DNA from 4 places in the Mesorhizobium sp. M7A.F.Ca.CA.001.04.2.1 genome. Region 4 is predicted to be linked to each of the others. Evidence: predicted binding sites of a transcription regulator. Region 4 holds the regulator's gene; each other region holds the start of a gene.
What was found. Region 4 encodes LexA, which represses DNA repair genes until DNA is damaged. Its sites were predicted from a motif close to TGTTCNNNNTGTGTTCNG; they were not measured.

Region 1 (3,970 bases), on a different contig from region 4:
CCTGGAAAGGGCGACAGGCCACGAATATGATTGTGGACCTCACTTGCCGAGCGAGTCCAGTCCACGCGAGTCTCGGATTTATCGATTTTCTTGGCGTAGGTCACCCCATCCACAGCTTGTGTGGTGAATGTCAGGGTGTTCCCTTCCAACCGCGCCAGCGCTTCCACCATCAAGGCAGCACCGACACTCATCAACCGATCATGCAGATCGCCGGCTGTCATATCGGGTTCGATGGCGCACTTTTCAACCAGCCCGACCGGACCGGTGTCCAGGCCCTCTTCCATGCGCATCACCATCATGCCGCTTTCCAGGTCACCGGCCATGATGGCGCGCTGGATGGGGGCGGCGCCGCGCCAGCGCGGCAGAAGCGACGCATGGCCGTTGACGCAGCCGAGCCGGGTTGCCTCCAGAACCGCCTTCGGCAGCAGCAAGCCATAGGCGACGACCACCGCCACATCGGCCTGCAAGGCGCGAAAAGCGGCCTGTTCGGCCTCGCCTTTGAGCGAAACCGGCGTCCGCACCTCGATGCCCAGTCGCTCCGCCTCGCGCTGCACCGGCGACGGCGTCAGCTCCAGCCCGCGTCGTCCGGCAGCGCGCGGCGGCTGGGTATAGACGGCTGATATCTCATGGCCAGCCTCGGCGATCGCGCGCAAGGTCGGCACCGAAAACTCCGGCGTACCCATGAAGATGACGCGAAGGGGCATTTTTTCTTCCGGTATCCTGTCTTCTTGCTCGCGCAGTGTGCCGGCTCAGGCATCCGCTTCAAACGGGTTTACGAGCTTTAGGTCAAGGCCGTCGAAGTCGCGGGACGACCGTCGCGCTATCTTTCCGCTTCGATCTTCTCCATGATTTCCGCGTATTCATCGCCAATTGCGCTTTCAGATACGAAAGCCGAGCGAATTGCAGCCCACGCCGAGAGGCTCGACTCCTCTCGGGCCGGCCTCTCCGCAACTATGCCTTTGCGCAGAAGGCCGATGGCCTTGTCCGAGACGCTTTGGCCGACCTCGCGCGCCGCCAGTTCGATCTCGCGCTTCAAAGGCTCAGGAATGTCCCTGATCAGCATGTCGACCGTCGGCATCTCCATTTGGTGGCAATCCTGCCGACAATAGGCCTGGAGGGGACTCCCGTACCTTATCCCGCGAGCTTGCCCGGCGCCTTGTCCCTGGCGAGCTTCTTGAATTTCTTTACCACCATGTCGCGCTTCAGCTTCGAGATGTGATCGATGAACAGGACGCCATTGAGGTGGTCGATCTCGTGTTGCAGGCAGGTCGCCATCAACCCCTCGGCCTCTATCTCCTGCAATTTGCCGTCGCGGTCGAGATATTTGACCCGCACGGAGGCGGGGCGTTCGACCTCGGCGTAATAATCCGGGATCGACAGGCAGCCTTCCTCATAGACGGAGCGCGCGTCGGCGCTCTCCAGGATTTCCGGATTGATGAAGACATGCGGCGCCGGCGTCTCGTCTTCCTTGGCGAGATCGATCACCAGCAAGCGCAGCGGCTCGCCGATCTGGATTGCCGCCAGCCCGATGCCCGGCGCATCATACATGGTCGCCAGCATGTCGTCGGCTAATTTGCGCAAAGGCGCGTCGACACGCTCTACGGGCTTGGAAACCTCGCGCAGGATGGGGTCGGGAAGGATGATGAGCGGCTTGATCGGCATGGCGTTCCACCTAAGACCTCCAGCGAAACGCGTCAACCGGTTGGCATCAGGCGCGTTCACGTTTTGATCTGTGCTATCGCGGCGAATCGTCTATGCTGTCCACATGAATGATTTGAGCACCATCCTTTCGGAGCCTGTCGCCCGGCTTGGCGCCACAACGATCACGCTCGGCCATGCGCTGGCCTTCGGCGTTTTGCTGTTTCTGGCCCTGTTCGTGGCGCTGGTCATTGCGTTGTGGCGGTCGGCCAAGGCGCGCGCCGTGGCGGCCGCGGAAGCCGCCGATCATGCCCGCGATGCGGAAGTGCGGATGGCCGGCATTCTGCAAAGCCAGGCCGAAATGCAGGGCCGCATGGGCGCCATTGCGGAAGTGTTCGGCGCACGGCAGGCGGAACTGACGCAATCGATCGGCCAACGCCTCGACGCCATGACCGGCCGGCTCGGCCAGACCATGACCGAGCAGACCAAATCCACGCATGAGAGCCTGGCCAAATTGCAGGAACGGCTGGCGGTCATCGACGTCGCGCAAGGCAACATCCAGTCGCTCGCCGGCCAGGTCGTGCAATTGCAGGCGATCCTCTCGAACAAGCAGACGCGCGGCGCGTTCGGCCAGTCGCGCATGGAGGCGATCGTTGCCGACGGCCTGCCGCACGGTGCCTATGAGTTCCAGGCGACGCTGTCGAACGGCAGCCGGCCCGACTGCCTGGTGAAGATGCCGAACGGCGCGCCGTCGCTGGCCATCGATGCAAAATTTCCGCTGGAAGCCTGGAACGCCATCCGCGCCGCCGATGGCGCCGATCTGCAGAAGGCAGCTTCGCAGGCCTTCCGCCGCGACATCGAGATACATGTCCGCGATATCTCGGAAAAATACCTGATCCAGGGCGAGACGCAGGACACTGCCTTCATGTTCGTGCCGTCGGAATCGGTGTTCGCCGAGATCCACGAGAATTTCGAGGCGATCGTGCACAAGGCGCACCGTGCGCGCGTCGTCATCGTCTCGCCGTCGCTGCTGATGCTGTCGATCCAGGTCATCCAGGCGATCCTCAAGGATGCCCGCATGCGCGAACAGGCGCACCTGATCCAGGGCGAGGTCATCCGGCTGATGGAGGATGTTGCGCGTGTCGATGAGCGGGTGCGCAAGCTGCAGGTGCATTTCGGCCAGTCGGCCAAGGACATCGACGACATACTGGTTTCGACGTCGAAGGTCACCAAGCGCGGCCAGAAGATCGAGGCGCTGGAATTCGGCGCGCAGCCCGACGGCGATGCCGCCGTAGACGCCGCGTCACGGGGTCCCGCCGCCAAGGTCGATACCGGCGCGCGCGTTGCCGATTCGAAAACCGGGCAGCTCAGGCTGAGGGTCGTCGAAGGCGACGATTGAGGCGCGGTGCCGGACCGGCGCTACTGCTCCTCCAACGTGGTCATGCCCTGAAATTCAGGCAGCCAGTGCAGCGCCGAGCGGTGCCATTTCTGCTGTGTCGGGATCAAATCCTGGCGCTGCCGCGCGGTCCCCACGCGAATTCCATAGACCTTCGGACCATCTCCGACAGACGTGGCGTAAAGATGCGAACCGCAGTCGGCGCAAAAGGCCTGGGTGCGCTTGGCGCCGCTCGCCACGATCTTGATGTAGACTTTCGGCGTGCCCTTGGTGATGCGATAGTTGCTTTCCGGCGCCGGAACCGTAAGGCGAAAAGCCGTGCCAGTCAGTTGCTGGCAATCCGTGCAGTGGCAGATCGTGGTCTTTTCCGGATCGACCTCCGCCTCGTAGGTGATGGCGCCACAATGACAGCCGCCGTCTATTCTCATCTTCGTTCCTCCAAAGCCCCTTCAATCTAGCGGCGCAAGGCCGTGAGGCAATGGCACGGTTTTAGTCCAGGGCAGGATCGGATGCGGAATCGATCAGCCTGCGCCGCTGCTCCCAGGTGCCTGACGTCTGCGGCTTGACGAACAGCCGTGTGATCTCCGGCATTTCCTTCTTCAACTGCGCCTCCAGGCGCTCGACGCAAGCTTCGATCTCGGGCGCCGTCAAATGGTCCTCGAACTCGATGCTGAGCCCGGCGACGATCTCTGTCGGCCCCATATGGACGGTCAGGACGCCGTTCGCCCGCTGCACCGCCGGATCCTGCTGGGCGATCGCCAGCACTTTCATCTGCACCTCGGGCGACGCCGGCTCGCCGATCAGCAGGCCCTTGCTTTCGCGGGCCAGGAAGATCGCGGTCGCGCCAAGGATCAGCCCGATGCCGATAGAGGCGGCGCCGTCGAGCTCCGGCATCTCCAGCAGTTCCGCCGCCAATATGCCGGCGAAAGCGACGAT
Region 2 (3,970 bases), on a different contig from region 4:
ACAGCACCCCCTCTGTCCCGCCGACCTTGGAGGCCGTGCCCTACAATGCCCTGGCTATCCTCGCCGCCAGCCGTGCATTGTTTTCCACCAGCGCGATGTTGGTCTTCAGGCTCCTGCCGCCGGTCAGTTCGAGGATCTTTCCCAGCAGGAATGGCGTCACCGCCTTGCCGGTGACATGTTGTGCCTCGGCGGCCTTCTGCGCGGCGTCGATATAGCCCGCCATCTCCGCAGCCGGGATTTCCTGGTTTTCCGGCACAGGATTGGCAATCAGCATGCCGCCAGCAAGCCCAAGTGCTGCCCTCGTCTGGTAGAAATGCGCGATCTCTTCCGGCTCGTGCAAGGTCAGCGGCGCGCGGAACGGCGATTGCCTGGACCAGAAGGCCGGCATCGTCTCGCAGCCATGGCCGATCACCGGCACGCCGCGCGTCTCCAGCACTTCCAGCGTCTTTTCGATGTCGAGGATCGCCTTGGCGCCGGCCGAGACGACAATCACCGGGGTGCGCGCCAGCTCGTCGAGATCGGCGGAAATGTCAAAGCTCTTTTCGGCGCCCTTGTGCACGCCGCCGATGCCGCCGGTGGCAAACACTTTTATGCCGACAATATGCGCCGCGATCATCGTGGCGGCGACCGTGGTGCCGCCGGTGCGCCCTTGCGCCACGGCAAAACCGAGATCGGCGCGCGACAGCTTCATGGCGTCGCCCGTCATCGCCAGCGATTCGCGCTCGCCGTCAGAAAGCCCGATCTTGATGCGGCCGCCAACCACGGCGATCGTCGCCGGCACGGCGCCGCCATCGCTGATGATCTTTTCGACATCGGCCGCCATGGCGCCGTTGTCGGGGTAGGGCATGCCATGGGTGATGATGGTGCTTTCCAGCGCCACCACCGGCCGGCCGTCGGCCAGGGCCTGCGCCACCGGCGCGTGGATGTCGATGAAGGGGCGGGCGGTCTCAGGGGTCATCAAGGTCTCCTATCCGGAATGCGGCGCGTCCGTCGGACGCTCGGCAACATCGCGGCACTATGAATTCGCCGGTCTCATGCCACTTCCCTGGCATCCGGCACAAGGACCAACGCTTCCGCGAAGCTCGCCGCGGTGAACTCCGGAACGGCGGCGGCGCTTTCGATGGCAAGCGTCGCCCCGGCAATGCCTTCGCGCAGAGCTGCCCGCAGCGGCAGTCCTCGCAGCAAGGCTGCGACCGTTGCGCCCGCCAGCGCATCGCCGGCGCCGGTGACGTCGGCGACCTTTCTTGGTGGCGGCGGCAGGATAGAGAAGGCGCCGGCTTCATCGAAGCCCAGCATGGGCCCGCCGCCTGCCGTCACCACGCCGCTGACGAGGCCGCTGCATCGCAACCCGTCGACCACCTCGCGCTCCGTGGCATTCGCGGCGACGCCGGCCAGCGCCATGGCCTCGCGCCGGTTCATGAAGACCAGCGAAAGCTCCTTCAGCACCGGTAGCAACCGCACCACCTTGGCCGGCGAAATGGCAATCGCGAAAACCGGCTTGCCCGCGGCGAGCGCGACCAGCCGTTCCAGCGCCGTCGTCGGAAGATTGGCGTCGCAGAAGACGGCATCTGCGGCGGCGATCACCTCCCGCACCCTGGAGCGCCTGATCTGCTTGGGAAACGCCAAATCATAGAGCGCCATGTCGGCAAAGCCGACGATCAGCTCGCCTTCGCTGTCGATCAGCGCCGTGTAGCTCGGCGTCGTGCGGTCGAGGAAGACCGCCGACAGGTCGGTAATGCCTGCCCCGGCAATGGCTCGCGAAACGGTGTCGGCAGCGGCATCGCCGCCGCGAACCGACATCAGCGACGCGGAGACGCCGCGCCGCACGGCACTGCGCAAGGCGTTGAAGACGCCGCCGCCGACATCCTCGCGCATTGTGCCCGGATTGGAGGCGGCGGGCACGTAGGCGCCGGACACCTGGCCGCGCCGGTCGATATGGGCGCCGCCTACGGCCAGTATTTTCGCGGATTTCAGCATGCCGGCGATATGACCTTTGTTATTCCAGCCGCACAAGCGCTAGGCTGTGCGACCGAGCTTCGCATGCAAGGCGGCGATTCGGCAGGTCGAAACAACCGAGCCGTCTGGCCCAACGTGCGGTGCATTCCTGATCGAATCCTTGGACAAAAAAAGAACAAATCCGGATAATGCTTGTTTTTCAGATATTTGATCCCTCTTGCCAAATGAGAACAAAAAAGGTACAAATAGGCAGGGATTACGGATTGTCCGGCCTTCATTGACGACCAAGGGGTGATGTATCATGGCTCAGAATTCTTTGCGGCTGGTAGAGGACAAGGCAGTGGACAAATCAAAGGCTCTGGATGCGGCGCTGTCGCAGATCGAGCGGGCTTTCGGCAAGGGCTCGATCATGCGGCTCGGCGCCAACGAGCAGGTCGTCGAGATCGAAACGGTGCCGACCGGCTCGCTTGGCCTCGACATCGCGCTTGGCGTCGGTGGCCTGCCGCGCGGCCGCATCATCGAGATCTACGGGCCGGAAAGCTCGGGCAAGACGACGCTGGCCCTGCACACCGTGGCCGAAGCCCAGAAGAAGGGCGGCATCTGCGCCTTCGTCGATGCCGAGCACGCGCTTGACCCGGTCTATGCCCGCAAGCTTGGCGTCGATCTCGAAAACCTGCTGATTTCGCAGCCCGACACCGGTGAGCAGGCGCTGGAAATCTGCGACACGCTGGTGCGCTCCGGCGCCATCGACGTGCTGGTGGTCGATTCGGTCGCGGCGCTGACGCCACGTGCCGAAATCGAAGGCGAGATGGGTGATTCGCTGCCCGGCCTGCAGGCCCGCCTGATGAGCCAGGCGCTGCGCAAGCTGACCGCCTCGATCTCGCGCTCCAACACCATGGTCATCTTCATCAACCAGATCCGCATGAAGATCGGCGTCATGTTCGGTTCGCCCGAGACGACGACCGGCGGCAACGCGCTGAAATTCTACGCATCGGTGCGCCTCGACATCCGCCGCATCGGCTCGGTCAAGGACCGCGACGAAGTCGTCGGCAACCAGACCCGCGTCAAGGTGGTCAAGAACAAGCTGGCGCCGCCCTTCAAGGTGGTCGAGTTCGACATCATGTATGGTGAAGGCGTGTCCAAGACCGGCGAACTGGTCGATCTCGGCGTCAAGGCCGGCGTGGTCGAGAAGTCGGGCGCCTGGTTCTCCTACAATTCGCAGCGTCTCGGCCAAGGCCGCGAGAATGCCAAACTGTTCCTGCGCGACAATCCCGACACCGCACGCGAGATCGAGCTGGCGCTCCGACAGAATGCCGGGCTGATCGCCGAAAAGTTCCTTGAGAATGGCGGCTCCGAAGGTGGCGACGACGGGTTCGAGGAGGAATCCGGCGCGATGTGACAACTCGCGAGGTCGGCCGGAGTTCGGCCATAATCGCATTCTATTATCTCGGGCTTAAGTAATCGAGTTCCGCGTTAATGCGTTTTGAAACCGCCGGCCCAGTGCCGGCGGTTTTGCGTTTCGGCGGCGAAAACAGGCCGGTTCGAACGGCCGGCAAAGGCCGTGGATTGGACCAATTCCGTGTTTCTGGACAGGGTGAAGCGCGGCGGCTAAAAGGCCAAGTCCTAATCTTCTAAAACGCAGAGCCCATTTCCGCCGGTTTGCCGGCGGCCCTTCCGAAAAGGCAGCATTCATGAGTGGCGTGAACGAAATCCGGTCGACATTTCTCGACTACTTCCGCAAGGAGGGTCACGAGATCGTCGCGTCGAGTCCGCTGGTGCCGCGCAACGACCCGACGCTGATGTTCACCAACGCCGGCATGGTACAGTTCAAGAACGTCTTCACCGGCCTGGAGAAGCGGCCCTATTCGCGCGCCTCGACCGCCCAGAAGAGCGTTCGCGCCGGCGGCAAGCACAACGATCTCGACAATGTCGGCTACACCGCGCGTCATCTGACCTTCTTCGAGATGCTCGGCAACTTCTCCTTCGGCGACTATTTCAAGGAGCGCGCCATCGA
Region 3 (3,970 bases), on a different contig from region 4:
GATGCAGCCGGCTATCGGCAGGGCGCTTTCCTGGCTGAACAAGGCCGGATCGGGTTTTTCACGGATGTCCGGGTCCGGCGCCACCTGCTTCGGCCTGTTCGAGACCGGCAATGTCGCCAAGCGCGCCGCCGCCGAAATCCGCGGCCGCCAGCCCGACTGGTTCGTCGCGGCGACGCGCAGCATCGCATCGGAGGGATCGGATGGCCAGAATTGACGAGAGCCGCTCCTTCATTCCCGTGCGCATCGCGGTGCTGACCGTTTCAGATACGCGCAGCCTCGCCGACGACAAATCCGGCCAGACGCTGGCCGACCGCATCACCGAGGCCGGCCATATGCTGGCGGCCCGCGATATCGTCACCGACGATCGGGAAAAAATCCGCGACACGGTTCTGGCGTGGTCGCGGGACAAGAATATCGATGTCGTCATCACCACCGGCGGCACCGGTTTCACCGGCCGTGACGTGACGCCGGACGCGCTGGAGCCGATCTTCGAAAAGCGCATGGATGGCTTTTCGGAAGTGTTCCACCGGATCTCCTACGACAAGATCGGCACCTCGACGATCCAGAGCCGGGCGACCGGCGGCGTCGTCAACGCCACCTTCGTCTTCGTGCTGCCGGGTTCGCCAGGCGCCTGCAAGGACGCGTGGGACGGCATCCTGAAGGCACAGCTCGACTACCGGCATATGCCGTGCAACTTCGTCGAGATCATGCCGCGCCTGGACGAGCATTTGCGGCGCGGCAAATCAGCTCCGTAAAGCCGAGGCAAGCGTCGCTCTCAGCGGATGACCGGTTCGCCATGAAACCGCCGGCGCGACGGCGGCGACACGCCGAAGCCGACTTCCATCATCAGTCGCGGCGTGCGTGCCGGCACGGTGCCCATATGGAAGCCAAAAGGGTCCTCGACGAAACCGAGACCGGCCTCGCCGGTCAGCGTCACCGGGCTCTGCTCGCCATAGACATCCAGGACCTGTTGCGCGGGGTGGCCAACTAGAAGCGTGAGCTGGTGCTTGAGGCTGCGGCGCTTGTGGCTGCCCCTGACATAGACATGCGGACCGGTGTCGGCGTCGACCGGCTTGAGGTAGAAGAAGAATTTCAGCATGCGCCAATCATCGAGGTCGAAATGATACTTGCCGAGCGAGGCGAGGTTCTTGTCGGCATCCGAAGCGGCACCGGTTGGAAAACTCCACCAGACGCGCGTCGTGATCAGTTTTGCCTGGCCGCCGAGATAGTGCGCGGCAATATCCAGAAGCAGCGGATCGCGCTGGATGGCAAGCGCCGCCGGGCAGTCGAGGATGCGCTCGAAAAAATGCCCGCTGAGCAGCGAGCGGCCAAGGCGTTTCTCGGCCTCGGCATGTTCCCCCGGCATGAATTCGAGACGGCGGTCGAAATTGCCGTAGCAAGGCGTGCGCCCGGCGAAGTCGGCGATCTCTTCATGGATATCAGGCGGCAGGACCAAGCCTGAGAACAGCCCGTCGGAGCGCAACGCATCGACGACCGCTCCCCGTTCGACACCGGCAAACATCGTATCCCCGGAATTGGCGACCGGGCGGGCGCGTTTTGCGCCCAGCCAATGCATGCGGCGTCCAGGCATTGTGCGCGCCAGCACGAACATCGGCAGCCAGGCGGGGTTTTCGCGCAGGTCCTTGAGATAGGTCGGAATGCGCACCGCGATGCGTCGCAACAGACTGCCGTCGCGCGCAATAGCCTCGAGACTGGCCGCGCCGGATGTGTCGGGGGTTGAAAGCTTCATTGGGTCCTCGGCTATGAGAGCACCACCGATGCCGCATCGGTGCTCGCCACTCGGCATGTCCCAAACCCAATTCCCGCTTGAACGGAAGCTAACCCCGCGTCAGATTTTGTGCAATGCACAATGGCCTGAGCAGCTGCAAAAAATCATGTCGAGGAGCGGCGTTCCTGCTTGGCGGGCGCCATCCAGATCTCGGCGTCGAGCCGCTTCATTGCGAGGCCGCGGGCGATGGCCTCAGCACTGCCGGCACTCTTGGCCGCGGCCGCCGCCTGACGCTTGCTGATCAGCAATCCGTCGGCCAGGGCGCGGTTTCCCGAAAAGACCCGTGCCAGGAATGGCGTGCGGCTGGCCCGCGTGCGCGAAAACCGTGCGGCCATGGTCTGCCTGGCCGTATGCGCGACAACCTCATCGATCCAGCCCTCCACCAACCGCGCGCCCGGTTCCAGGAGCAGCAACCAATCCCCCTTGGCCTGGCGGATGCCGGCAGCGACACCGCCGGTCACGTACTGACAGCCGGCATGCTCGGCCACACGATGCGTCTGGTCGGTGGAGCCTGTGTCGCAGACGATGACTTCACGCACCACGCCTTCGACCGCGCCGCCAATCAGCGAGGCGAGCGTGCGGGCGAGGCCCTCCTCGTCATTGCGGGTTTCGATGAGAACACTGAGCATCCTTAGCCGAATAGCGGAAAGCGCCGGACAGCGCCAGTTTTGCATCGCACCATAGAAAGTTCTTGCTTTGTTCTCATCGATGAAATAGGAATAATTTCATGAACAGAGCGATTCGACACAACACGGACAGTCCCTGGGAGCGGGCGAAAATGGAACAGATCGTGCGCGCCGACATTGCAGCTTTCGGAGCAGGAAGAGCCGAGATGGCCAATGCGATGGTCGAGCAGAGCGGCATGCGTGTCCGCCCGGACCGCAACCGCGGCAGGTCGGCCGGCATCAACCCGTCCGGCCGATTCGAGCCAGTCAGCCGGCACGTGTTCGACGATGGCTGGAATTCGCTGGAAGAACTGCCCCCCTTCAAGACCGAAGTGCAGGTCGAGAAGCCGCGCACCATCATCACCCGCAACGAATCGCCCGACATTTCCTTCGACCGTTCCATCAACCCTTATCGCGGCTGCGAGCATGGCTGCGTCTATTGCTTTGCCCGCCCGACGCACGCGTTCATGGGCCTGTCGCCGGGTCTGGATTTCGAATCGAAGCTGTTCGCCAAACCTGATGCGGCGCGCTTGCTCGACAAGGAGCTTTCGAAGGACAGCTATCAGCCGCGCACCATCGCCATCGGCACCAACACCGACCCCTACCAGCCGATCGAGAAGCAGTACCGGATCATGCGCGAAATCCTCGAAGTGCTGGAAGCGCGCGGCCATCCGGTCGGCATCGTGACAAAGTCCGCCCTGGTGACGCGCGATATCGATATCCTGTCGCGCATGGCCGAACGAGGGCTCGCCAAGGTGGCGCTGTCGGTGACGACGCTCGACCGCATGCTGGCGCGCACCATGGAGCCGCGCGCGTCGACGCCGACCAAGCGGCTGGAAGCGATCCGGCAGCTTTCGGATGCCGGCATTCCGGCGTCGGTCATGGTGGCTCCGATCATTCCGGGCCTGACCGATCCGGAGATGGAACGCATCCTCGATTCGGCACGTGCGGCCGGCGCGCGCGAGGCGGGTTATGTGATCCTGCGGCTGCCGCTGGAGGTCAGCCCGATCTTCAAGGACTGGCTGCTGCGCCATTATCCCGACCGTTACCGCCATGTGATGTCGCTTGTCCGCTCCATGCGTGACGGCAAGGACTACGATTCGGAATGGGGCAAGCGCATGAAGGGCGCCGGTCCCTATGCCTGGCAGATCGGCCGGCGCTTCGAGATCACAGCCAAGCGGCTTGGTCTCAATGCCGAACGGCGCACGCTGCGGACCGATCAGTTCGTTGCCGCCGGGAAAGACCAGGTGCAACTGACGCTGCTTTGAAGAGACAATTCGTCGCGATGGTTTGATCCGTCGCGCACCAAGAATCCCGTCCGGCCTGCCCCGGCCTGCAGACGGTGCCCTCCCGGTCCGGCGCCCCACCCGACCCGGAGGGACTTGCGGAGAATCGGAGCCGATGCGAACCTCGCCGCAACATGGCTCGCGCGCGTTCTGATTCTCCGCCTCTCTTTGAGATCATCGAGAAGCCCGACTTCTCCTTCGAGACGAAGGCGATGGCGGAGGGCCTGTGG
Region 4 (3,970 bases):
TCCCGGCTGACGTGACCGCAGGCTCTCTCATCACCGGATATGCCAAGCTTTTGCCGCCGACCGGGCCGGTGCGACCGGACAGCTATGATTTCTCCTTCGACAGCTATTTTGCCGGCATTGGCGGCAGCGGGTTCTTTCTCGGCAATCCCAAGCTTGTCGTCACCGATGATGGCGACATGCCGCTGTCGGCCCGAATTTCCTCCAGCGTGGAAAATGCCCGTGAAGGCATTGCCGACCATATCAGGGCGAGCGTCGGCGGCGCCGAAGGCGAGATCGCCGCGGCGCTGATCGTCGGCGTGCGCGCCGGCATTCCCGACGACATCAATGAGGCGATGCGACGTACCGGCATCTACCACATCATCTCCATTTCGGGACTGCACATGGCTCTGGTCGCCGGCACCATCATGGGGTTGCTGCGCGGCGCCTTCGCCTTGTTTCCCGATTTTTCCGCGCGTCGCCCGGTCAAGAAGTATGCCGCTGCCGCCGCACTGTTCTCGATCGCAGCCTACCTCGTCATCTCAGGTATCGTCGTCGCCGCCGAGCGCAGCTTCATCATGCTGGCAGTGATGCTGATTGCAGTTCTGTTCGATCGAGCAGCACTCACCATGCGCAATCTGGCGATCTCGGCGATCGCCGTCATCGTGGTGTCGCCGCATGAGGTGGTCGGCCCGAGTTTTCAGATGTCGTTCGCCGCGACCGCGGCTCTGGTCGGCGCTTATGCCGGCTGGGCGGATCACCGCGCGGGAAAAGCAAGACCGCCGCCGCCGAAGCGATCCTTGCCCGGGTTCCTGACACGAAAATTCCTGCTGGCGGCAATTGGTCTGGCCATGACCTCGATCATCGCCGGCAGCGCCACGACGCTGTTTGCCATCTGGCATTTTCAGCGTGTGTCGCCGCTCAGCCTGTTCGCCAATCTCGCGGTTATGCCGATCGTCACCGTCGTCATGTTCCTGGCCGTCGCCAGCGCGCTGCTGATGCCTTTCGGATTGGATTGGCCAGCTCTCTACCTGATGGGCAAGGGCCTGACGATGATGATCGCCATATCGGGCTGGATCTCCGAGCGTTCGCCTGTCGATGGGGTCGGGCTGATTTCGCAACAGTCGGTCCTGCTGGTGGCCATTGCCCTGGTCATCGCGACGATGGCGACGACATGGCTGCGGCTCGCGGCTCTGCCATTCGCGTTGGCAGGCTTGCTGACCGTCTCGGATACGCGCACGCCCGATGTGCTGATCTCGGAAGACGCCCGGCTGGTGGCGTTGCCGATCGGTGGCGGTGAGCTTGCCGTTAGCCGGCAACGGCCGAACGAATTCACCGTCGACAACTGGAAACGCGCGCTGACATCGGAAACCATCGTCGTTCCGGAAGTGTTCGACAACAGCGATGGGCAATTCGACGTCGCGGATGCCGTTGAGCTACCGCCGGGATCGCCGTTCTATTGCTCCTCAGGCGTTTGCGTGGCCAGGCACATGTCCGGTGCGATCATTGCCTATGTCGAGGACCGCAAGGACACCTGGAAAGCCTGCGGCTTCGCCGAGCTGATCGTCGTCAACGACGCCACCGCCTATGACGCCTGTCATAACCCACTGGTTCTCGTCATCACCAAGCGGCAACTGGCTCGCAAAGGCAGTGCCGCGGTCTTCTTCGATCGCCAATCGGCGACCACGCCGGCGACGATCAGCTTCGCGGTGGACAGCCCATATCGGCCCTGGCACACGCAACGCAGATACTCTCGCGAGGCGAGGGGGCTGGCACCCTTCAAGAAACCCGAGAAGCCAGTGGTCAACCCACAGCCGTCTCAGTAGCGACGGATCAGGCCGACGAGCTTGCCTTGCACCTTGACCCTATCGGGCCCGAAAATCCGTGTCTCGTAGGCTGGATTGGCGGCTTCGAGGGCAATCGAGGCGCCCTTGCGGCGGAACCGCTTCAGCGTCGCTTCCTCTTCATCGACCAGCGCCACGATGATCTCGCCGGGGCTGGCCGTATCGGCGTTACGGATGATGACGGTGTCGCCGTCGAAGATGCCGGCCTCGATCATCGAATCGCCCTTGACCTCCAGCGCATAGTGCGCGCCGCCCATGATCATGTCCGGCGGCACCGAAATCGAATGCGTCTGATGCTGGATGGCATCGATCGGCACGCCGGCGGCGATGCGACCCATGACCGGGATCGAAACGGCAGAGACCGCATCGTCGTCATTGCCGGGCGAAGGCATCCGCGAAGGCGCCGGCTTGATCTGCCGGCCAAGAGCACCACCCTGACCAAGACTGCCCTGGATGACGCTTGGCGAAAACTTCTTTGCCGCATTGAGGCCTGGCGCGATGGAGTCCGGCAGCCGCAGCACTTCCAGCGCGCGGGCCCGATTGGGCAGCCGGCGGATAAAGCCGCGCTCCTCAAGGGCCGTGATCAGCCGATGAATCCCGGATTTGGAGGCAAGGTCGAGCGCCTCCTTCATTTCGTCGAAGGATGGCGGAATGCCGCTCTCCTTCAGGCGTTCATGGATGAACATCAGCAGTTCATGTTGCTTGCGTGTCAGCATGGCGGCCCCCAGGTTCCCTGAAACCAGAATCGAAAAACAAACCCAGAACAAACACTATCTGTTCCAGTTGTGTTCTGCAACCGTTTAAAGTTTAATGAATTTGTTAAGGCTGCTGAAATTATTTGGCGCTTGCCAGCGGGTTACGATCGACGGGCGCCACCTTCGGCAATGCGCCTGCTCACATTGAAATTGTTATGGTTAATGACCTGTGGCTTATCCTCTACCAAAGCTTGGCATTATCTGTCGATCAGCCTCGACAAGGGGCGATTGCAACCTTCGGGACGTTCGTTGGCCGTGAACGAAACGGAGCCAAAACGCCAACGTCAGTTGGGCATTTTGGCTGGAAATTCAGCTCTCCGTCATTTGCCAGGCAGTGAGGGCAGCGACGGCGGATCGCCGGGATCGGTGCGTCAGGTAACGGCTTCCTTGACGGCGAAACGCTGGTCCTTCCATGCACCCGTGCGCAGAATGTCTTCCAGAACCTCAACCGCCAGCCACACATCCTTGTAGCTGACATAGAGCGGCGTGAAGCCGAAACGGATGGTCGACGGTGCGCGGAAGTCACCGATCACCCCGCGCTCGATCAGCGCCCGCATGATTTGATAGCCGTGGTCGTGAAGGAACGACACCTGGCTGCCGCGCCTGGTCGCGTCGCGGGTGGTCTCCAGCGTGAGACCGTAGGCGCCGCACTTGGCTTCGACGAGCTGGATGAACAGTTCTGTCTGCGCGACGCTCTTCTTTCGCAATGCCGCCATGTCGACGTCGCTCCAGATGGCAAGCGCGCCTTTGAGCGCCCGCATCGACAGGACCGGTTGCGTACCGCACAGAAAACGGCGGATGCCGGTGCCGGCAACATAACCCCGTTCGAAGGCAAAGGGCCGCGCATGGCCCCACCAGCCGCTGAGCGGCTGGCTGATATCGCCGTGGTGGCGCTGCGCGGCATAGATGAAGGCCGGCGCGCCCGGACCGCCGTTGAGGTACTTGTACGTGCAGCCGACAGCGAAATCGGCATTTGCCTGATCGAGCTCGACGGGCAGGGCGCCGGCGGTGTGGCAGAGATCCCAGACGATCAGCGCTCCGGCCGTATGAGCCCTGCGCGTCAGCGCCGCCATGTCGCGCAGTTCACCCGATTTGTAATTGACGTGGTTGACCAGCACCACCGCGACGTTTTCGTCGATCAGATCTTCGATGGTCGGCGCGTCGACGCCCGCGAGGCGCAGCAGGACGCCATCCCGGGTCGAGGCCACGCCTTCGGCGATGTACAGGTCGGTGGGAAAACTGTCACCTTCGGCGACGATGGCTGACCGGCCGGGCCGCATCTCCATCGCTGCGTGCAGCACCTTGTAGATGTTGGTCGATGTCGTGTCGCAGACAACGGTCTGGCCGGCCGCGGCTCCTATCAGGCGTCCGAGCTGGTCGCCGAGTTCGATCGGC

Region 1: a site for LexA is predicted at 1,716-1,733, ahead of EN955_RS19195 (DNA recombination protein RmuC). Genes of this name have one in related genera too.
Region 2: a site for LexA is predicted at 2,183-2,200, ahead of recA (recombinase RecA). Genes of this name have one in related genera too.
Region 3: a site for LexA is predicted at 2,476-2,493, ahead of EN955_RS23265 (PA0069 family radical SAM protein). Genes of this name have one in related genera too.

The regions. Positions count from the first base shown of each region.
Region 1 is NZ_RZQT01000058.1:27,752-31,721, reverse strand. It holds gene fmt (methionyl-tRNA formyltransferase) at 1-704, opposite strand, end outside; gene EN955_RS19205 (plasmid stabilization protein) at 821-1,063, opposite strand; gene def (peptide deformylase) at 1,132-1,662, opposite strand; gene EN955_RS19195 (DNA recombination protein RmuC) at 1,766-3,037, shown strand; gene EN955_RS19190 (GFA family protein) at 3,058-3,462, opposite strand; gene EN955_RS19185 (cation diffusion facilitator family transporter) at 3,524-3,970, opposite strand, start outside.
Region 2 is NZ_RZQT01000068.1:4,163-8,132, forward strand. It holds gene EN955_RS21000 (pseudouridine-5'-phosphate glycosidase) at 41-958, opposite strand; gene EN955_RS21005 (carbohydrate kinase family protein) at 1,033-1,977, opposite strand; gene recA (recombinase RecA) at 2,258-3,355, shown strand; gene alaS (alanine--tRNA ligase) at 3,648-3,970, shown strand, end outside.
Region 3 is NZ_RZQT01000083.1:16,432-20,401, reverse strand. It holds gene EN955_RS23285 (4-(cytidine 5'-diphospho)-2-C-methyl-D-erythritol kinase) at 1-214, shown strand, start outside; gene moaB (molybdenum cofactor biosynthesis protein B) at 201-755, shown strand; gene EN955_RS23275 (hypothetical protein) at 776-1,750, opposite strand; gene EN955_RS23270 (glycosyltransferase) at 1,894-2,418, opposite strand; gene EN955_RS23265 (PA0069 family radical SAM protein) at 2,568-3,722, shown strand; gene EN955_RS23260 (ribonuclease HII) at 3,875-3,970, shown strand, end outside.
Region 4 is NZ_RZQT01000091.1:7,677-11,646, forward strand. It holds gene EN955_RS24145 (ComEC/Rec2 family competence protein) at 1-1,802, shown strand, start outside; gene lexA (transcriptional repressor LexA) at 1,796-2,536, opposite strand; gene kynU (kynureninase) at 2,947-3,970, opposite strand, start outside.